DNA from 3 places in the Enterococcus innesii genome. Region 1 is predicted to be linked to each of the others. Evidence: predicted binding sites of a transcription regulator. Region 1 holds the regulator's gene; each other region holds the start of a gene.
The links. Region 1 encodes LexA, which represses DNA repair genes until DNA is damaged. Its sites were predicted from a motif close to CNAACANNTGTTNG; they were not measured.

Region 1 (4,217 bases):
CAAGAATTGCGTTTGTGTTTTACTCGACCGAAGATGCTTATTTAGATGGGGTAGGCACCAGAGAGCAATATGGTCGGCTTTTTCAATTGATCAAGCAACAACCTCGTTTGGATATTCGCTACAAATTAAGGATGGTTGCTGACTATCTAAAAATTCCAGAAAAATTACTTATTTTCATGATTCAGGTGTTTTCTGAGCTGGAATTTGTTACAATACAAGATGGTGTTTTGAATAAAACGGCTGATCCTGTTTCTCGTCCGCTGACAGAGAGTCATTTGTATCAGCAACGACAAAAAATGATCAAAACAGAAGAATTTTTATTAATGAGTGATTTATCAACCCTGCGTCAGTGGTTGACAGTCTAGGAGGAAAAAAAATGGATTTAAAAGAGTATATTGCTAGTATTCCGGATTATCCCCAAGAGGGAATTATTTTTCGGGACATCTCGCCGTTAATGGCTGATGGAGAAGCGTATCGTTATGCGACACAGCAGATCGTTGAGTATGCACAAGAAAAAGGCATCGATATGGTGGTAGGACCAGAAGCCCGCGGATTTATCGTTGGTTGTCCAGTTGCGTACCAGTTAGGTGTCGGCTTTGCTCCAGTACGTAAAAAAGGCAAATTGCCACGAGAAACCATTGAAGCAGAGTATGAAAAAGAGTATGGTGTGGATGTTTTGACGTTGCATGCCGATGCTATCAAACCAGGACAACGTGTCTTGATCTGTGACGATCTACTAGCAACTGGCGGAACGATCAAAGCAACAATTGAACTCGTAGAAAAATTAGGCGGTATCGTTGTTGGCTGCGCCTTTTTGATCGAACTAATGGATTTACATGGAAGAGATAAAATCCAAGGTGTCGAAATTAAGACGTTAATGGAATACTAAAAAAGCAGAAACAAAAAAGGACTCGCTGGAGTCTTTTTTTGTTTCTGCTGCCTTATGGGCGTATGCGTATGTAGGGGAAGGATCATGGTTCATACCGATAAAAATCATGATCGTGATAATAATGGCGGTTACGTTTGCGCTCTGCTTGGCGGAATTTCTTTTCATCCCATAGCATGAACCAAAGCATCATTAGAGGACAAAAAATCAGAACAGCACTTAGAACGCCAAAATAGCCAATAACGATACCCATCAATAATACCCACAACATAAAACCAAATCGACGAACTGCTTTCATCTCATTCACTCCTTAAATAATACGAACTTATGTTTGTATACCTATTATACGAATGTTTGTTCGGTTTGTAAAGAGGAAAGAAAAAAATCTTCGCAAGTACGAAGATTTCCTAGGTAGGCCGATTAGAATCAAAGCAGATGGCGATACAAACCAACAACTAATCCTAAAATCGTTACGTCAGGCAAAATGATGGGCTCTAAATAATCATTTTCTGGCTGTAATCGAATGTAATTCTTTTCTTTATAGAATCGTTTGCAAGTAGCTTCATCTTCATCTGTCATAGCGATCACGATATCACCATTTTGCGCACTTTGTTGTTTGCGAACGATCACTTGATCGCCGTCAAGGATGCCAGCATTAATCATACTTTCTCCTCGGATCGTCAACATAAACAAACTGCCGGTACTATTTGCTAAATCTGGCGGAATCGGAAAGAAATCGGATGCATCTTCCACTGCTAAAATCGGTTCTCCCGCAGTTACGACACCAAGCATCGGAATGGATGCTGGTTGAACATCGATTTTTTCAAGACCGGAAGCAGTTAATTCAATGGCTCTGGGTTTTGTAGGATCTCGTAAGATCAACCCTTTTTTTTCAAGTCGGGACAAATGGCCATGAACAGTTGAGGTAGAAGATAACTGAACGGCTTCGCCAATTTCGCGAACAGTCGGCGGATAGCCTTTTTCAGTGACACGGGTATGAATGAACTTAAGAATTTCGATTTGTCGATTTTCTGTTCGTTTTGCCAAAACTGACACCTTCTTTCATTTGATAACATTAGTGTACCATAGGTATATCGAATATTCAAACAAATGTTCGCTTTTTGCGCTATTGTTTTTATTCGCTAGTTTGTAGTAAAATCAAGAGGGAAAAGGAGGAACGAATATGCTATCTCAAGAAAAATTAGCTCGAATCAATGAACTTGCCAACAAGAAAAAAACAGAAGGATTGACCGAGGCAGAAACGAACGAACAAAAAGTTCTACGTGAAGAGTATTTAACCGCCTTTCGTGGAGGAATGCGTCACCATATCGAAGGAATGAAAATCGTTGATCCTGAAGGTTCTGATGTGACACCAGAAAAATTGAAAGAGATTCAGAAGAAAAAAGGTCTCCACGGCAGATAATTGTGAATTCCTTTTCATTGCTATTGAAATAAGTATCTGAATCACGTATAATAAGAGATGTAATAAAGGTAAAAAAAACCTAAATTAGGAGGAACTACCATTGTTTGATAAAATCGATCAATTAGGAGTGAACACCCTTCGTACATTAAGTATCGAAGCCGTACAAAAAGCCAATTCAGGACATCCAGGATTACCGATGGGGGCAGCACCCATGGCCTATGCCTTGTGGACGAAACACTTGAAAGTCAATCCAACGACTTCTCGCAACTGGGTGGATCGTGACCGCTTTGTTTTGTCTGCTGGACATGGTTCGGCGCTATTGTACAGCTTGTTGCACGTGTCTGGTTACGATGTGACCATTGAGGATCTAAAAAACTTCCGTCAATGGGATAGCCGCACGCCAGGACATCCAGAAGTCGATCACACAGACGGCGTGGAAGCAACCACTGGACCTTTAGGACAAGGGATCGCTATGGCAGTCGGTATGGCGATGGCCGAAGCCCACTTGGCTGCAACCTACAATCGCGACAAGTATCAAGTCATTGATCACTATACTTACGCTTTATGTGGCGATGGGGACTTGATGGAAGGTGTTTCGCAAGAAGCTGCATCCATGGCGGGTCACATGAAATTAGACAAACTGATCGTCTTGTACGATTCAAATGACATCTCCCTAGATGGTCCGACCTCAAAAGCCTTTACAGAAAATGTCGGTGCGCGTTTTGAAGCGTATGGCTGGCAACACATTCTCGTTGAAGACGGCAATGATTTAGAAGCGATCTCGAAAGCGATCGACGAAGCAAAAGCTGAAAGCGACAAACCAACCTTGATCGAAATCAAGACTGTGATCGGATACGGTGCGCCAAATCAAGGCACCTCTGCCGTCCATGGTGCGCCGATCGGTGCCGAAGGCATTTCAGCAGCCAAAGCGATTTATGGCTGGGAATACCCAGAATTTACTGTACCTGACGAAGTTGCTGCGCGCTTCAAAGAAACCATGATCGATGAAGGGCAAAAAGCTGAAGCAGCTTGGAACGAAACCTTCCGTGCCTATGAAGCAGCCTATCCAGAACTTGCGGCGCAATTCAAAAAAGCCTTTGCAGGTGAATTGCCAGCAGATTGGGATGCAGCATTACCAAGCTACGAAGTTGGCAGCTCACAAGCTAGCCGGGTATCCAGCAAAGAGATGATCCAAGCGTTGTCCAAAGCCGTACCTAGCTTATGGGGCGGATCGGCTGACCTTTCTGGTTCCAACAACACGATGGTAGCAGCAGAAAAAGACTTTGAACCTGGCCAATACGAGGGCCGCAACATTTGGTTTGGTGTCCGAGAATTTGCGATGGCGGCAGCGATGAACGGGATCCAATTGCATGGCGGTACGCGAATCTATGGTGGAACCTTCTTCGTCTTCGTTGATTACTTGCGTCCAGCGGTGCGCTTGTCTGCGATCCAGCATGCGCCTGTGATCTATGTCTTGACGCATGACTCCGTGGCGGTTGGAGAAGATGGACCGACCCACGAGCCGATCGAACAATTAGCTAGCGTCCGTTGCATGCCAAATGTCCAAGTGATTCGTCCAGCAGACGGCAATGAAACCCGTGCTGCTTGGAAACTGGCCATGACAACAACCGATAAGCCAACGGTCTTAGTCTTAAGTCGACAAAACCTACCAGTGATCGAAGGCACGCAAACTGGTGCGGATGAAAATGTCGCAAAAGGTGGCTATGTGATTTCAAAACAAGCCGGTGAAACACCAGCGGGTATTTTGATCGCCACAGGTTCAGAAGTGAATCTTGCGGTCCAAGCACAAGCTAAATTGGCAGAAGAAGGCATCGATGTATCGGTGGTCTCCTTACCAAGCTTTGATCTGTTTGAAGCCCAAAGCTCAGAATACAAAGAAAGTGTCTT
Region 2 (4,217 bases), 290 kb from region 1:
AAAACAATTGAAAAATATATTCGAGAACAAGAAGCAGATGATCGAATAAGAGATAGTATAAGTAAACAAGAGTATGTAGATCCATTTAAATAGTGAAAGAGAGATAGGGCTGTGAGCGGTTGGTGGTCATTTAAAAAGCCCCTTTTAAGGGGCTAGCGAGTGGTGAGCCCTTCTAGGGCTGTTAAAAAGCCACCCGTTTCACGGGTGGATATTTACTTGCGGGTCAATTTTACTACCACTTCACAGCGGGCGGTTTGTGGAAACATATCTACTGATTGCAGATATTCTACGTGAAACACTTTGGCTAGTTGGACTAAGTCTCTTGCTAAAGTAGAAACATTACAAGATATATAGACCATCTTCTTCGGTGGCTGTTTCAGCAAAGCTTTCAATAATCGTTCATCCAAGCCTGTCCTTGGCGGATCAACAATGATGCTATCAGGTTTGAAGCCTTCATTGAACCATTTTGGTAATAGCTCCTCCGCAGTACCCGTTTCATAATGGGTATTTTGGGCACCAATGCGGCGCGCATTTTCTTGGGCATTTTCAATTGCTTGAGGAATAATGTCCATACCGCGGACTTCTTTGGCATAAGGAGCCACGCTCAACCCAATCGTTCCCACGCCGCAGTAGGCATCAACGACTGTTTCATTTTTGCTCAAGTCAAGGGCTTTTAACCCTTCTTGATACAAGACGCTGGTTTGCTGCGGATTCAGCTGGAAGAATGCGCGGGCGGACAAGTCGAAGGTCAGTTCATTCAACCGTTCTTCGATTGCTTCTTTGCCCCAAAGATGAATCGTTTCCTCTCCCATGACGACGGATGTTTTTTTGTTTTGCACATTTTGCATGATGGAAACGACTTGCGGCAAGCGCTGATTGATCTCGCGAATCAGCGCATTTTTTTGCGGCAGTTTGACAGAATTGGTAATGAACACGACTTGGACTTCGCCAGTCGCGATCCCGATACGAACCATCAATGTTCGTAGAATACCGCTGTTTTTGCGTTCATCGTAAATGGGGATCTGGTATTTATTCAACAACTGGACGATGCCGTTGATCACTTTTTGCGTATCTTGTTCTTGTACGAGGCAATCATCAATGGCGACTAAGCGATGGGTCTCCATTTCGTATAAACCCGCTTCGATACGTTTGGTTTGACTGTTGTAACGCAATTGAAATTGCGCTTTGTTGCGGTAATGCCAAGGAACATCCATGCCTAAAGTATCCCTTAGTTCAAACTGTTGGTAGCCATTTGGCTTAAATTTTTCAAGTGCTTGTTTCAAGAGGTCTTTTTTGAAATCTAATTGTTTATCGTAGACTAAATGTTGCAATTGGCAGCCGCCGCACCGGTCGTAAAACTTGCACGGTGGTTGGATGCGATCGCTGCTTGGCTTGACGATTTTGGTCATCTTGGCTTCAGCAAAGCGGGGAGATGCTTTGGTGACTTCGGCAATAACCTGTTCCCCCGGTAGAACACGGGGAACAAAGATGATCAGCTTTTTGTAATACCCGATGCCTTCTCCGTTGATCCCTAAGCGTTTGATCGTTAGTTGTAATTTTTGTCCAAGCTGGACTTGTGTATTTGCCATGTGAACTCCTTAAATAAAATAGTCAGTTCATTTTACCACATTTTTTCAGCTTGATTAGAAGGAATTTCATTGTAGTTGTGGTAAAATAGAATGTACGTTCGCGAGGTGAAGAAGATGAATACAATTATTCGTATCAATAAAGGAAAAGGACCCTTTTATGAGGTGGCGACATCAGAAGGTGAAACGCTGCGGGTCTCAGAAGATCTTTTGGTCCGTTTTCGGCTATTAAAAGGCAAGGAACTGAGTGAAGAAGAATTAAAAGAAATCAAAAAAAGTGCGGGATTTGATTTAGGATTGCAGCAAGCCATGAACTATATCAGCTATCAGCTGCGTTCTGAAATGGAAGTCCGTACCTATTTGAAAGACAAAGAAATCGAAAAACAAGACCGAGACTTAGTTGTTGAACGTCTAAAAGAGCTGAATTTGATCGATGACAAAAACTATGGAGAGAGCTACATTCGCACCCAAGTCCGTATGAGTGATAAAGGCCCCGTGGTCATCAGCCAGCAATTGAGAAAAAAAGGCTTGAAAGATCCCGTGATTCAAGAAGTACTGCCTTTGTATACCGAGGAAATGCAGTTTGAAGTCGGGTATCATACGGCTGAAAAAGCGATGCGTCGTTTTCACAATAAAAGCCATAAAGAAATGATCCAAAAGATAAAAATGCATTTGATGCAAAAAGGTTTTCATCAAGGAGTCATTCAAATGATTTTGGATGAATTACCGATGGAAAAAGATGAGGACCAAGAAAATGAAGCGCTCCAAAGAGAAGGTGCTCGCCTTATGCGGCGGCATCAACGTTTGCCCTTGATGAAACGAAAAATGAAAATCAAGCAAGGTCTTTATCAAAAAGGGTTTGCCATCGATGATATACAACGATTCTTAGATGAGGAAGTAATGGATGAGTAAGCAATGGGAAACTTGGGATGAAGAAAAAATCAAGACGTTCCAAGAAACATTTTTAACTTGGTATCATAAAGAAAAACGCAATCTGCCTTGGCGGGCGACCAACGATCCGTATGCAATCTGGATCTCAGAGATCATGCTTCAACAAACACGAGTGGAAACAGTGATTGGCTATTTTTACCGTTTTATGGAGCAATTCCCAACGATCCAAGACTTGGCTGAAGCTGAAGAACAAAAGCTGTTAAAGGTTTGGGAAGGTCTAGGTTATTACTCTCGTGCCCGCAATCTGAAGGCGGCTGCCCAGCAAATCGTGGCAGAATTCGACGGGAAAATGCCCAATTCAATTGAGGAGATTCGTTCACTAAAAGGAATTGGTCCCTATACAGCTGGTGCTATCGGCAGTATTGCTTTTGGCTTACCAGAACCGGCGATCGATGGAAATGTGATGCGGGTCGTCAGTCGGTTATTTTGTATCGAAGCAGATATTGCGAAAGCTAGCAGCCGAAGACCATTCGACGAGGCGATGAGAACGATCATTTCCCCCGATGAACCCGGTGAGTTTAATCAAGCCTTGATGGATCTTGGCTCACGAATCTGTACACCCACCACACCGAAATGTGAAGAGTGTCCCATCAGCCAGTACTGTCTTGCTTATGCAGAGAATCGACAAACAGACTTTCCAGTGAAATCGAAAAAAGCCAAGCCCAAGGATGTCTACTACATCGCAGGCGCCATCGAAGATCAAGGCTCGTTTCTACTTGTGCAGCGACCTGAAACAGGCTTATTGGCCTCTATGTGGCATTTCCCGTTGGTAGAAGTAACGAAAGAACAATATGAGGCTTTGCAGCGGACATGGGCAAAAGAGGAGCAGTTGCAGTTAGATTTGATTGCCGAAGATGATGCACTCGAGATTTTTCCTGATCTGCCTGTCGTTTGGCAAAAACGACATTTTGGTGAGATCACGCATATCTTTAGTCATTTGAAATGGCATGTCCTTTTATTTTATGGCAGAAAACGGGGAGAGCTCACGTTACAAGACAGCGAATGGGCTGCCAAAGAGTCCTTTCAAAACTATGTTTTTCCAAAACCTCAGCAGAAATTAGTCGAGCAATTAAAGAAATATCAGAAACTCGATAAAGATTTCTAGGCAAAGCTTTCTTTTATTGCTATAATATTAACGATGTCGGTGTAATGAACACCCAAACAAAACGCAAGTTTTCTTGCTGAGGGAAGGGTTGCTATGCGAGTTCCAAAAGAAGGAGAGTTTGTCAGCATTCAAAGCTACAAACATGACGGCAATTTGCATCGAACGTGGCGGGATACGATGGTCTTAAAGACCAGTGAATTCTCAGTGATAGGGGTCAACGATCATACACTAGTGACCGAATCAGATGGAAGACGCTGGGTTACCCGTGAACCAGCAATTGTATATTTTCATAAAAAATACTGGTTTAATGTTATTGCAATGATTCGAGAGAAGGGGGTTTCCTATTATTGTAATCTTGCTTCACCGTATTTACTTGATGAAGAGGCATTGAAATATATCGATTATGACCTTGATATCAAAGTATTTCCTGATGGCGAGAAACGTTTACTAGATGTGGATGAGTATGAATTGCACAGTAAGATTATGCAATATCCGCAAGACATTGATTTTATCTTGAAAGAAAATGTCAAAATTTTAGTAGATTGGATCAATAATGGCAAAGGACCCTTTTCGCA
Region 3 (4,217 bases), 320 kb from region 1:
AACATCCTCAATACCATGATGATGGTGATTTGTACGATGGGCTTGGCGTCCGTCCTCTGGGTCGCTCTAGGGTATACATTATCCTTTAGCGGGACAGGATCATTTATTGGCAATTTAGACAAAGTCTTTTTCAATCATGTTTCGATGTCAGAAGGAGAGGGAATTCCTGAAGGGTTATTTGCTGCCTTTCAAATGATGTTTGCTTTGATCACAACGGCGATCATCACTGGATCAGTTGTTGGAAGAATGCGGTTCTCTGCTATTTTCCTATTTATTGGCTTCTGGCTGGTTTTCGTGTATTTTCCAATGGCGCATATGGTGTGGGGCGGCGGCTTCTTAGATGCGATCGGCTCGATCGACTTTGCAGGAGGCAATGTCGTTCATATCAGCTCAGGAATCAGTGGGTTAGTCTTAGCGATCGTTGTCGGCAAACGACGAGAATTTCATCAAACGGAATATCGACCTCATAATATTCCCTTTGTTGTTCTAGGAGCGGGATTGCTATGGTTCGGTTGGTTTGGCTTTAATGCCGGCTCTGCTCTAGCAGCTGATGGCCTAGCGATCCACGCCTTGATGACCACGAATACGGCAGCAGCCAGTGCGATGCTGTCTTGGATGTTGATTGAAAAACTCGTCGTGGGCAAACCGACGATCGTCGGTGCTTGTACCGGAGCAGTGGTGGGCTTAGTTGCCATTACTCCAGGGGCGGGGTTTGTCTCCCTTTGGTCTTCCTTTATCATTGGCGCTTTAGTCAGTCCATTTTGTTACTTCTTTATTTCTGTCATCAAACATCGATTAGGCTTAGATGATGCTTTGGATGCCTTTGGGTGCCATGGGGTAGGCGGAATCTTTGGCGGTTTGATGACCGGGATTTTTGCTGATCCAGCTGTTGGTGGACATTCAGGATTGCTTTATGGCGGTATTGATCTTTTTATCGCACAGGCCGAAAGTATCGTGTTCACGATTTTGTTTGCCGGTATCCTATCCTTTGTCATTATCATCTTGATCAAATGGGTGATACCGATTCGGGTCTCTCAGCAAGAAGAAGCGGTGGGGATGGATCGGATCGAACATGATGAAACGGCCTATCCTACCTTTATGGGGTTAGATTCTTAAGAGTGGAGGAGCAGTCATGAAAAAAGTTGAAGCGATTATTCGCCAAGAAAAATTAGAGGAGCTAAAAGCCGCATTGGATCAATCGGATCTGATCAGCGGGATGACGGTCAGTCAAGTTCTCGGATGTGGCAATCAAAAAGGCCTAAAAGAGTTTATTCGTGGCCAAGAAGTGATCACGACTCTTTTACCAAAAGTAAATGTCCGTTTCGTTTTAGCAGATGAAAAAGTTAACGATGTGATTGAGTTGATTTTATCGATCTGTCGAACAGATGAAGTCGGTGATGGCAAAATATTCGTCTACCCGTTGGAAGAAGCGATTCGGATTCGCACCAATGAACGAGGGGAAGCCGCCTTATAACAGAAATTCTTAGACTATGAACTTTGCAGCAAAAGCAGTAAACGTAGAGGGAAGGACCAATGAAAATTGGTCCTTTTTGCGTGCTTCGCTTGATTCCTTGCTTGATAGGGAACCTCTGTTCGTTTATAATGAGAAGTGAGGTGAGCAACGATGTCGGAACTGCAATTTCCCTTAAAAAATGATACGAGCCGCAAAATTATTCATATTGATATGGATGCTTTTTTTGCTTCGGTGGAAGAACGGGATGATCCTGAGTTGGCCAAGCATCCCCTCGTGATTGCCCGTCACCCAAGCGATACTGGCGGACGAGGAGTGGTCACGACAGCGAATTATTTGGCGCGACAATATGGTATCCATTCGGCAATGAGTGCGCAAAAAGCCTACGAGCTTTGTCCGCAAGCGATTTTTAAACCGGGGAATCATCAGAAGTATCGTGAAGTGTCCCAGCAAGTCAGAGAAATTTTTCACCGATACACCGACATCATCGAACCAGTTTCTATCGATGAAGCGTATCTAGATGTGACAGTTAACAAAATCAACTGTCCTTCAGCAATTAAGATCGCTCGTTTGATTCAACGAGATATCTGGCAAGAGACTCATTTGACCTGTTCGGCGGGTGTCAGTTACAACAAATTCTTGGCAAAACTATCTTCCGATTATCATAAACCACGAGGATTAACGGTGGTGATGCCGGATGAGGCAGTAGCCTTTTTACACCAACTACCCATCGATAAATTTCATGGGATCGGGAAGAAAACTGTCCCCAGAATGCATGAGTTAGGCATTTTTACAGGAGCCGATCTATACGCTTGGAGTGAGATGGCGTTGATCCGCGAATTTGGCAAAATGGGGTATTCCTTGTATCGGAAAGTTAGAGGAATCCATGATTCACCAGTCAGTGTGACCAGAGAACGAAAATCAGTTGGAAAAGAGCATACATACGGCAATCCATTAACTAGTGAAGAACAAGTTTTGAGCCAATTACGGGCTATCGCAGAAGAAGTCGAAAGATCACTGAAGCGCACACAAAAACATGGCAAAACAGTCGTGTTAAAAGTCCGTTACAGTGATTACTCTACGATCACCAAGCGAGTGACCTTGCCAACCTATGTTCATAAAAAAGAACAGCTATTTTCCGAAGCAAGTCTGATCTGGGAAGAAATTTTAGGTTTGGAAAAAGGCATCCGTCTTTTGGGGATCACCGTCACAAATCTTGATCCACTGACCTATGAAAATATCGTACTGCCCTTATGGCAACTATCTGACGAGCAGTAGGTAAAAGAGGAGGAGCAAAATGACACTCTATCAAGTATATGACACGATGGTTGGGTTGGCTGATCAGGAGCGAAGTGAAAAAATGGCCGCCTACATGCGGCATCAGTTTGATTTTCTGGGCATTCCTGCGCCGTTGCGCCGCCAGCAAGAAAAAACAGCCTTTAAAGCAGCAAAACAAACGAAAACGGTCGATTGGGATTTTATCGATCATTGTTGGCAAAGTAACTATCGAGAACACCAGTACTTTGGGATTGATTATTTAGTGGTGATGGAGCCCTTTTTAATAGCCGTTGATCTAGCAAAAATTGAACAGTTGGTCATAACGAAAGCTTGGTGGGACAGCGTGGACGCACTGAGTGAGGTCGTCAGAAAACTTGTTCGCCGATTGCCAGCGTTAAAGGTTGAGATGCTTCGTTGGAGTCTTGACAATAATCTTTGGCTACGGCGCGTGGCGATTCTCCACCAACTGTTGCAAAAAGAACAGATGGATCAACCATTGCTAGAAGAGATCCTTGTCAACAATTTGGGTAGTTCTGAATTTTTTATCAACAAAGCCATTGGCTGGACCTTGCGAGATTATGCCAAGACAAATCCTCAGTGGGTTCAAGATTTTCTCCTGCGCTATCAAACAAGTCTGGCGCCTTTGACGGTTCGTGAAGCGAGTAAGTACCTTTAAAAAGTAGCTTTACTGGCTGAATATAGCAATAAAAAACACCGTGCAGTATCTTTTTTGAAAGATGCACGGTGTTTTGATCGTTAAATTTGTTTTTTGATTTGTTCGTAGCTTGCTTCCGCATCTTTGCACTTTGCCCAGATAACCGCTTTTCCTTGTTCGCGGGATGCAGCAAGATCAATGATTCGTTGATTGCTGCTGCCACGAAATTGCAAGTTTAGGTTTCGCTTACTGAGTTCAAAGCGGCCGTCCACCAAAATATCGATTTTGGATAAGAGTTCCAGTTTATCAGGTGTTTCCAAAAGCAATTCTTCATAGGTGTAGCCGGACCAGCTCCAAATATCTTTGCTGTGCCCGAACTCAGCACGAACGCGATCAACGACTTTCAGACAGACTGTCGTGTTTAAGAAAGGTTCGCCGCCTAGGAGCGTCAGTCCTTGAACATACTCATGTCGCAGATCTTCAATGATTCGATCCTCTAGTTCTTGCGTAAAAGGTGTCCCATAGCGAAAGTTTTGGACGGCTTTGTTGAAACAGCCTTCACAAGCAAACAGACAGCCGCTCACATACAAACTATTTCGAATGCCTTCACCATCCACAAAGTTGAAGGCTTTGTAATCAGCAATATAATTTTGACTGTACTCGTTTGCTTTCCATTCTTGGGGCTTAGGATTTCTCATAAGAAAACTTCTTTCTATTGTGAATTACAGGGGTTGGTCTTCGATAAAAGGAGTGTAGAGGAAATCTAACACTCCTTTTATGATTATTCTTGCAAATGTTTGACCCGAGCAGAGA

Region 2: recX (recombination regulator RecX) is a predicted target of LexA. The motif match lies at 1,677-1,690, and genes of this name have one in related genera.
Region 3: dinB (DNA polymerase IV) is a predicted target of LexA. The motif match lies at 1,583-1,596, and genes of this name have one in related genera.

The regions. Positions count from the first base shown of each region.
Region 1 is NZ_AP025635.1:80,536-84,752, forward strand. Features, by position in the region: gene recJ (single-stranded-DNA-specific exonuclease RecJ) at 1-365, shown strand, start outside; gene ENLAB_RS00390 (adenine phosphoribosyltransferase) at 377-889, shown strand; gene ENLAB_RS00395 (hypothetical protein) at 972-1,184, opposite strand; gene lexA (transcriptional repressor LexA) at 1,313-1,933, opposite strand; gene ENLAB_RS00405 (DUF896 family protein) at 2,070-2,309, shown strand; gene tkt (transketolase) at 2,410-4,217, shown strand, end outside.
Region 2 is NZ_AP025635.1:366,800-371,016, reverse strand. Features, by position in the region: gene tnpA (IS200/IS605 family transposase) at 1-93, shown strand, start outside; gene rlmD (23S rRNA (uracil(1939)-C(5))-methyltransferase RlmD) at 213-1,589, opposite strand; gene recX (recombination regulator RecX) at 1,704-2,498, shown strand; gene mutY (A/G-specific adenine glycosylase) at 2,491-3,642, shown strand; gene ntdP (nucleoside tri-diphosphate phosphatase) at 3,736-4,217, shown strand, end outside.
Region 3 is NZ_AP025635.1:3,279,011-3,283,227, forward strand. Features, by position in the region: gene ENLAB_RS15335 (ammonium transporter) at 1-1,116, shown strand, start outside; gene ENLAB_RS15340 (P-II family nitrogen regulator) at 1,133-1,474, shown strand; gene dinB (DNA polymerase IV) at 1,625-2,749, shown strand; gene ENLAB_RS15350 (DNA alkylation repair protein) at 2,769-3,425, shown strand; gene nrdG (anaerobic ribonucleoside-triphosphate reductase activating protein) at 3,506-4,102, opposite strand; gene nrdD (anaerobic ribonucleoside-triphosphate reductase) at 4,186-4,217, opposite strand, start outside.